2 regions of the Microbacterium faecale genome follow, and region 1 is predicted to be linked to the other one. Evidence: predicted binding sites of a transcription regulator. Region 1 holds the regulator's gene; the other holds the start of a gene.

Region 1 (4,415 bases):
CGACGCCGAGGAGCACGCGGAAGAGGACAAGAAGCGCCGCGAGGCGGCCGACACGCGCAACCAGGCCGAGACGCTCGCGTACTCCGTCGAGAAGCTCCTCGAGGAGAACGACGAGAAGCTCCCGGTCGACGTTAAGGAGAGCGTGAAGGCCGACGTCGACGCGCTGAAGTCCGCGCTCGCGGGCGATGACGACGAGGCGATCAAGTCGGCCGTCGACAAGCTGAACGAGTCGCAGACCAAGCTGGGTGAGGCGATCTACGCGCAGGCGCAGCAGGAGGAGCCGCAGGATGGCTCCTCGGACGAGTCCACGTCGGATGACGAGGACGTCGTGGACGCGGAGGTCGTGGATGAAGACGACGAGGACGAGAAGAAGTAATGACGGACACGGACCCGATCGAGCCCGGTGAGGGCGAAGACCAGGTCCAGCGGGACGCCGAGGCGGGGGCAGAAGCTGCCCCCGCCGATGGCGCCTCCGCTGGAGAGGATGGCGACGAGCTGACGGTCGACGAGATCCTCGACGCCGAGCAGACCGATGACGCGGTCGAGCAGGAGAAGAGCGACTACGAGACGCAGCTGCTGCACGACCTCAAGCGCATCCAGGCCGAGTACGCGAACTACCGTCGGCGCACCGAGGATCAGCGTCAGCTCGAGGCCGACCGTGCCAGGGGCGAGGTGGCCAAGCGCATGCTCCCCGTACTCGACGACCTTGCGCGCGCCGAGCAGCACGGCGACCTCGAAGCCGGATCCGCCTTCGCGCTCGTCGCCGACAAGATGCGCGGCGTCGCCGTCGACTCGGGGCTCGTCGCATACGGCGAGGTCGGCGAGGAGTTCGACCCGCAGCAGCACGAGGCCGTCTTCCAGGCCCCGACGCCTGGGACCGAGAAGGCGACGATCCTCGAAGTCGTCGAGGTCGGTTACCGCCTCGGCGACGTCGAACTGCGCCCCGCCAAGGTGGTCGTCGCGGTTCCGGCCGACTGATGCAGAAGAGGGCGTGAGATGGCCAGTCAGGACTGGTTCGACAAGGATTTCTACAAGGTGCTCGGCGTCTCCAAGGACGCGGAAGACGCCGAGCTGAAGAAGGCCTATCGCAAACTCGCCCGCTCGTATCACCCGGACTCGAATCCGGGGGATACGGCAGCCGAGACGAAGTTCAAGGAGATCAGCGAGGCGTACTCGGTGCTGTCGGATCCCGAGCAGCGCAAGGAGTACGACGAGCTTCGCGCCATGGGATCCGGTGCGCGCTTCACCGCGGGCGGCGCTGGCGCTGGCGGTTTCGAGGACGTCTTCAGTCGCTTCTCGCGAGGCGGCGGCGGATCCCCGGACTTCGACGACATCTTCTCGATGTTCAGTCAGTCGACGGGCTCCCGTCGCGCTGGCTTCGGCGGCCCGCAGAAGGGGAGCGACGTGCGCGCGCGCACGACGATCGACTTCCTCACGGCGGCGAAGGGCGAGACGATCTCGCTGCGCGGCGAAGACGGCAAGCCGTTCAAGGTGAAGGTGCCGGCGGGCGTCGCGGACGGCCAGAAGATCCGGCTGCGCGGCCGCGGCCGCCCCTCTCCGAACGGCGGCAGCAACGGCGACATCGTCGTCGAGGTCACCGTGCGCCCGGATCGGGTCTTCTCGCGCGACGGCCGCAACCTGCGCCTGACGGTGCCGGTCACGTTCACGGAGGCGACGTTCGGCGCGACGATCGAGGTGCCGACGCTCGAGGGCACGCCGGTGAAGCTGCGCGTCGCGCCCGGCACACCGTCGGGCCGGATCCTGCGCGTGAAGGGTCGCGGCATCGCGACGTCCAAGGGCACCGGAGACCTCCTTGCGGAGGTGCAGGTGGCGGTGCCCGACAACCTCACCGACGCACAGCGTGAGGCGCTCGAGGCGTACCGTGCCGTCGAGCCTTCCGAGAATCCCCGCACGGAACTGTTCCGTGTTTGACTGAGTGGCGAGGAGGCGTGAGATGCAGCTGCCCGAGGGCGTGACGGAGACGGATCCGATCTTCCCCATCGCCGCGGCGAGCGAGCTCTCCGGCCTCCACCCGCAGACGCTTCGCCAGTACGATCGCACGGGGCTCGTCATCCCCGGCCGCACGCGCGGCGGGTCGCGACGATACTCCGCGCGCGACATCGCCCAGCTGCGCGAGGTTGCGGCCCTCTCCGCAGAGGGAGTGCCCCTCGCTGTCATTCAGCGCATGCTCGACCTCGAGAACGAGGTGCAGGAGCTGCGCCACGACATCCGCGCGCTCACCAACGAGCTGCGCGCGGAGCGCGAGACGCGTCCGGGAGCGCGTGTGTTCGCGACCAACGCCGCGGGCGGCGTCGTCACGCTGACCGGGACGACGCGCGTGCGACGTCAGACGGACATCGTCCTCTACAGCCCGCGGCGCTGACGAGCCGAAGCCTCCCCACCCCGCCGGCGCTCTGAAGTCCACAAGTCTCCGACGAGTCCGCAAGTCTCCGACAAGTCAGGCGAGAATCGCAACGGACTTGTCGGAGACTTGCGGAGTTAGGCGCGCCGCGGTGTGCGCCGGGGACCGGCCGCCGCCACCGTACCCCCGGGGACGAGTTCGCACGGCAGCAGGACCTGCGGAAGCGGCCCCTGCGTGTCCTCGAGCCGATCGACGAGCGCGTCGAGTCCGAGCTCGCCGAGCTCGGTGCCCGGGGTGCGCATGTACGTCAGCTGCGGCTCCGTCATCTCGGCCATGTACGCCGACGAACCCAGCGAGACGAGACTCACATCAGCCGGGACGTCGAGACCGGCGTGCGTCAGCCCCGCGACGAGGCCCGGCGCGGCGTGCTCGTTCAGGATGATGACGGCGGTCGTGTCTGGATAGTCGGCGGCGAAGCGCTCGCCGATTCGCCGCCCGTCGCCCGGCATCTCGTCGCACGCGATGAGCGTCGTCGGGTGCCCGTGGCGCTCGGTGACCTCTCGGTACGCGCGCATCGCGCGCCACACGAGGGCGTGGTCGTATGCGGGGCTCGCGCTGGCGAGGAACGCGATGTCCTCGTGGCCCTCGGCGATGAGCTGCGCGTACGCGGCCTCGACCGAGCTCGACATGTCGATGTCGACGTAGGGCAGCGCGGACGGATCCGCGGTGCGTCCGATCATCGCGAACTCGACCTTGTGCTCGACCAGCGCGGCGACGCGCGGATCCTCGAGCTGGACCTCCATGAGCAGCACGCCGTCCACGAGACCGCTGCGCGCGAGGACCGCGATCTGCTCGGCGTCGTTGCCGATCGGCCACATCACGAGGTCGTATCCGCGATGTCTCGCGCGCCGCGACGCGCTCGTGAAGAACGCGGATGCCGTGAGCGAGAGCGGTCGCTCCAGGGCGGGGAAGAGCATGGCGAGGATGCGCGTCCGACCGCGGGCGAGCGCGGCGCCGATCGGATTGCGCGCGAAGCCGAGCTCGCGCATCGCCGCCTCGACGCGCTCGCGGGTCGCTTCGGTGACGCGCTTGGTTCCGTTCACCACGAAAGACACGGTGGCGATCGAGACCTCCGCGCGGTCCGCGACGTCCTTCATCGTCACCATGCGTCAGGTTCCTCCATCTCCGCACATTCTGCCGGAGCCTGGTTGAGACCCCGAACGTGGCGTACCATCGGTGCGAGAAGTTTAAGCGCTTAACCATCTGTCGAGGGAGATCCATGTCATCCGCCATCGCATCGGGACAGCCCATGCGCGTCGTCGTCTGGGGCGAGAACGTGCACGAGCAGGAGCAGCAGGAGGTGCGCGACATCTACCCGCACGGAATGCACGGCGCCATCAAGGAGGGCATCGAAGAGAACCTCGGCCAGCGCGCCGTCGTGCGCACCGCCACGCTCCAGGATCCCGAGCACGGGCTCACTGAGGAGGTGCTGCGCGACACGGATGTCCTCGTCTGGTGGGGCCACGCCGCACACGACCAGGTCGCCGATGACGTGGTCGATCGGATCCAGCGCCACGTACTCGCGGGGATGGGCCTCCTCGTGCTCCACTCCGGGCACTGGTCGAAGATCTTCGGCCGGCTGATGGGCACGACCTGCACGCTGCGCTGGCGCTCGAAGGACGATCGCGAGATTGTCTGGACCGTGGATCCGACCCACCCGATCGCGCGCGGTATCCCGCACCCGTTCATCATCCCGGCGCAGGAGATGTACGGCGAGTTCTTCGACGTGCCCGCACCCGACGAGCTGGTCTTCCTGTCGACCTTCTCCGGCGGCGAGGTCTTCCGCAGCGGGATGACCTACCGGCGCGGGTACGGCCGGATCTTCTACTTCAGCCCCGGCGACCAGGACTACCCCGTGTACCACCAGCAGGAGGTGCGCCGCGTGATCGCGAACGCCGTGGAGTGGGCGCGCACCGACCGCCCCGAACGCACGTCGCCCGTGCTGCTGCGCTACGAGCGTGAGGACTTCTACAACGGCCACGGCTACACGGGG
Region 2 (4,415 bases), 1.4 Mb from region 1:
AGACCGTCTGGCTCGATCTCGTGCTGCTGCTCCCCCTCGTCATCGGCGCCGCGATCGGACGCCTCGTGATCCGGCGCGTCTCCCAGGCGGTGTTCGAGCGGATCGTCGTGATCCTCACCGTCGTGGGCGCGATCTACCTGCTGTTCTGAGGCGCGCCGACGGCGACCCGTCCGCTTGATGCCAGAGGGGTCGCCATCGATCGTTGGTCGCTTGGCTATACCGGGACCACCTGGTCCGCGCGCACGGCGAGCGCGCCGTCCGCAACGTCGACGACGACGGATCCGCCTTCGTCGAGCGCCCCCGACACGAACAGGTCGGCGATCCGATCGTCGATCTCCCGCTGGATCACGCGACGCAGCGGACGCGCCCCGTACTCGGGCTGATATCCCTCCGCGGCGAGCCATTCGAGCGCTGCATCGGTGACCGAGATCGCCACGGACTGCGCATCGAGACGACGCCGCGTGGCGCCGAGCACGAGCTCCACGATCTCGCGGAGCTGGTCGCGCTCGAGCTTCCGGAACAGCACGATCTCGTCGATCCGGTTGAGGAACTCCGGCCGCATGTTTTCCCGCAGGCGTCCCATCACGCGGTCACGCAGGTCCTTCTCGTCGAACTCGCGCCCCGAAGCCGAGAAGCCGATCGCTCCCGAACGCGATGCGAGGAACTCGCTGCCGAGGTTCGAGGTCATGATGATCACCGTGTGGCGGAAGTCGACAGTGCGCCCCTGCCCATCGGTCAGGCGGCCGTCGTCGAGCACCTGCAGCAGCAGGTTGAACACGTCCGGGTGTGCCTTCTCGATCTCGTCGAACAGCACGACCGAATACGGGTTGCGCCGCACACGCTCCGTGAGCTGCCCGGCCTCGTCGTAGCCGACGTATCCGGGAGGGGCCCCGACGAGCCGGCTGACGGTGTGCCGCTCGCCGTACTCGCTCATGTCGAAGCGGACCACCTGGTTCTCGTCGTCGAACAGGCTCGACGCGAGGGCCTTGGCGAGCTCGGTCTTGCCCACGCCGGTCGGCCCCAGGAAGAGGAAGGATCCGACCGGACGGCGCGCGTCCGCCATGCCCGTCCGGCTGCGCCGCACGGCCTTCGACACCGCCGCGACCGCGTCTTCCTGGCCGATGACGCGCGCGTGGAGCTCCTGCTCGAGCAGGGCGAGACGTTCGCGCTCGCCCGAGGTCATGCGGTTCGCGGGGATGCCCGTCGCGCGGCTCACGACGGCCGCGATCTGCTCCTCGTCGACCACGGCGGCGCTGTCGGCGGCCCCGCGGTCGATCCGTTCGGTCACGCGGACGATCTCATCGCGGATCCGCGACGCCTCCTCGTAGTCCTCGGCGGCGACGGCCTCGGTCTTCTCGCGCTCGAGTTCGGCGCGCTGCGCGTCGAGGTCTTCTCGCGAGGTCCTCTCCCCGAGCCGCAGGCGCAGCCGGGCGCCGGCCTGGTCGATCAGGTCGATCGCCTTGTCGGGCAGTACGCGGTCTGACAGGTACCGGTCGCTGAGCGTGACGGCGGCTTCGAGCGCATCCTCGGTGTACGTCACGGCATGGTGCGTCTCGTACGCCTCGCGCAGGCCGTGCAGGATCTGCACGGCGTCGGCGACGCTCGGCTCGCCGACGCGCACGGGCTGGAAACGGCGGGCGAGCGCCGCATCCTTCTCGATCCGGCGGAACTCGTCGAGCGTCGTCGCGCCCACGAGGTGCAGCTCGCCACGGGCGAGGCGCGGCTTGAGGATGTTCCCCGCGTCCATGGCGCCGCTCTCGCCGCTTCCGCCCGCACCGACGATCGTGTGCAGCTCGTCGATGAACAGGATGATCTCGTCCTTCTGCGCCGCCACCTCCTCGAGCGTCTTCGTCAGGCGCTCCTCGAAGTCGCCTCGGTAGCGGGCGCCCGAGAGCATGCCGGCCATATCGACGCTCACGACGCGCTTGCCGGAGAGCTGTTGCGGAATGGATCCGGCGACGATCGCGCGGGCGAGGCCCTCCGCGATCGCGGTCTTGCCGACGCCCGCCTCGCCGACGAGAACCGGGTTGTTCTTCGTTCGGCGCGAGAGGATCTCGACGGTCTGCTCGATCTCATCGGCGCGGCCGATCACGGGATCGAGTTCGCCAGCCTCAGCGAGCGCCGTCAGATCGGTGCCGTACGTCTCCAGCATCGTCGCGCTCGTCTCCGCTTCCTGCTGCGGCCCCTGTGCGCTGACGTCGTGGCGCTCGCGTGCGGCGCCCAGCAGGGCATCCGGCGTGACACCGTGCGCCGCCAGGATCCGGCCCGCGGGGGTCTCCTGCGACAGCACGATCGAGAAGAACAGGTGTTCCGGATCGACGTAGGTGGCACCGGACGAGCGGGCGACCTGCACGGCCTGGTACAGCACACGTCGGCATGCGGCCGTCATCTCGGCGGCGGGGACGTCGACGGCAGTGGCCGGCTGGGGCAGCGCGGCCTCGGCGGCCTGCGCGATCTGCTCGGCGTCCGCCCCGGCGGCGCGGAGCGCTGCGGCGACGGATTCGTCATCCGGCAGAACGCGCAGGAGGTGCAGTGCGTCGACTTCGCGCTGCCCGCGCTCGAGCGCGAACGCGCCCGCACGCTGGATGATCTCGTGCGATCGGGCGCTCAACAGCTCACGGAGATCGACCGAACGCGCCTGACGCGCACGCTGACCCTGGAGGTAGCGCGCGAGGAACTCGTCGAATGATCCGCCGGGAAAATCCATCTCGGGCATGTATCCACTCCTCGTGAAACGTGATGCGATACGACTCAACTTTGCAATCTTGAGTCGCGTCTTGTCAAGTTCAACGCTTTGCGATGAAGAGTATTCCCGCCAATGACAAAGCGCCCGGTACCCCGGGCGCTCAGACCGACGCGGCGATCAGTCGCGCGGTGCCTCGTCGGCGCGACGCGCCGATCCGATCAGCGCCGCGAAGGTGGCGATCGCCGGCAGCGCGAGCGCGGCGGCGATCCCCCAGTGTGCGTCGGCGCCCTGCACAGCACCCACGGCGACGGCGAAGATCAGCACCTGTGCCACGATCCCGCCCGAACGCCCCCAGGCGCGACCCGTGTGGACCGCGAAGGCGAATGCCGCGAGCGCGCTCGTCGCGAGGAGAGACATCACGAGGAGTGCGAGCGATGTCGCGAGGGAGGAGAGATCCCCGCGCACCAAGGAGATGACCTCCCACACGGTGAGGGCGGCGAGCCCGATCGCCTCGACTGCGAGCAGCGAAACGGCGGCGCGCTGCATGAAAATCCTGGACATTTGCCAAAACCCTTGATCGTGGGCAACACCTGTACGACAATTGTTCACGGTGTGTTTCCCACAGTGTGGTGGGGTGCGGGGCCACGGGCCCGTCACACATCCAGCGTAGTCGATCACCCGACCACCGCTGAACCACTATTACCCCACCACCCACTCAAGGAGCACCTCAGCATGGACTGGCGTGACAAGGCGGCCTGCCTTACGGTCGACCCGGAACTCTTCTTCCCCGTCGGCAACACGGGACCCGCGGTCGATCAGATCGAGAAGGCGAAGTCGGTGTGTGCGCGCTGCACGGTCACCGAGGTCTGCCTGCAGTACGCGCTCGAGACGAGCCAAGACTCCGGCGTCTGGGGTGGCCTCAGCGAAGACGAGCGCCGCGCCCTGAAGCGCCGCGCCGCACGCGCCCGCCGCGCCGGCTGACGCCGCCTTCCGTCAGAGCACGCCCTCGCCTTCGGCGGGGCGCGTGCTCTCGGCGCTCTTCGTCCAGCGCAGGGGGATATCGATCGCGACCTCGGTGCCGCCTTCGAAGTCACTGTCCGACCCGCGAATGGTCCGCCACTCGATCGTCCCGCTCAGCTCGCCCTGCACGAGGGTACGGACGATCTGCGTCCCGAGACCGTGACCGACGCGCCCCTCGGGGAGGCCTGCTCCGGTGTCGCGAACGCGGACGCGAAGCTCGTCCTCATCGCGATCGGCGGTGATTTCGACGTGCCCCTCGCGCCCGGCAAGGCCATGCTCGACGGAGTTCGTGACGACCTCCGTCAGCGCAAGCGCGAGCGGGTTCGCGTACTCGCTCGACAGCGTGCCGAAGGAACCCATCTTCCGCGTATGCGCGACCGTGTTCTGCGCCGCCGCGACCTCCGCAACGAGGCGCAGCACGCGACTGAACACCTCGTCGAAGTCGACCTTCTGGCTGAGGCCCTCGGAGAGCGTGTCGTGCACGACCGCAATTGCCGAGACGCGCTGCATCGCCTGTAGGAGGGATTCCTTCGCCTCGTCGCTCGCCGTGCGACGCGCCTGGATCCGCAGGAGCGACGCGACCGTCTGCAAGTTGTTCTTCACGCGGTGATGGATCTCGCGGATCGTCGCGTCCTTGGTGAGGATCTCCTGCTCCTGGTTACGCAGCTCGCTGACGTCGCGGCAGAGCACGATGGCGCCGATGCGCTCG

Evidence for each region. Region 1 encodes HspR, which represses chaperone genes until heat shock. Its sites were predicted from a motif close to AAGTTGAGTCNNNNNGACTCAACTT; they were not measured.
Region 2: the regulator HspR is predicted to act here: its motif matches at 2,734-2,758, upstream of IEW87_RS07650 (ATP-dependent Clp protease ATP-binding subunit).

The regions. Positions count from the first base shown of each region.
Region 1 covers NZ_BMHO01000001.1:159,284-163,698, reverse strand. The annotation lists gene dnaK (molecular chaperone DnaK) at 1-376, shown strand, start outside; gene IEW87_RS00720 (nucleotide exchange factor GrpE) at 376-978, shown strand; gene IEW87_RS00715 (DnaJ C-terminal domain-containing protein) at 997-1,932, shown strand; gene IEW87_RS00710 (heat shock protein transcriptional repressor HspR) at 1,955-2,383, shown strand; gene IEW87_RS00705 (LacI family DNA-binding transcriptional regulator) at 2,500-3,528, opposite strand; gene IEW87_RS00700 (ThuA domain-containing protein) at 3,642-4,415, shown strand, end outside.
Region 2 covers NZ_BMHO01000001.1:1,609,194-1,613,608, reverse strand. The annotation lists gene IEW87_RS07655 (sulfite exporter TauE/SafE family protein) at 1-149, shown strand, start outside; gene IEW87_RS07650 (ATP-dependent Clp protease ATP-binding subunit) at 215-2,716, opposite strand; gene IEW87_RS07645 (histidine kinase) at 2,864-3,247, opposite strand; gene IEW87_RS07640 (WhiB family transcriptional regulator) at 3,419-3,667, shown strand; gene IEW87_RS07635 (sensor histidine kinase) at 3,680-4,415, opposite strand, start outside.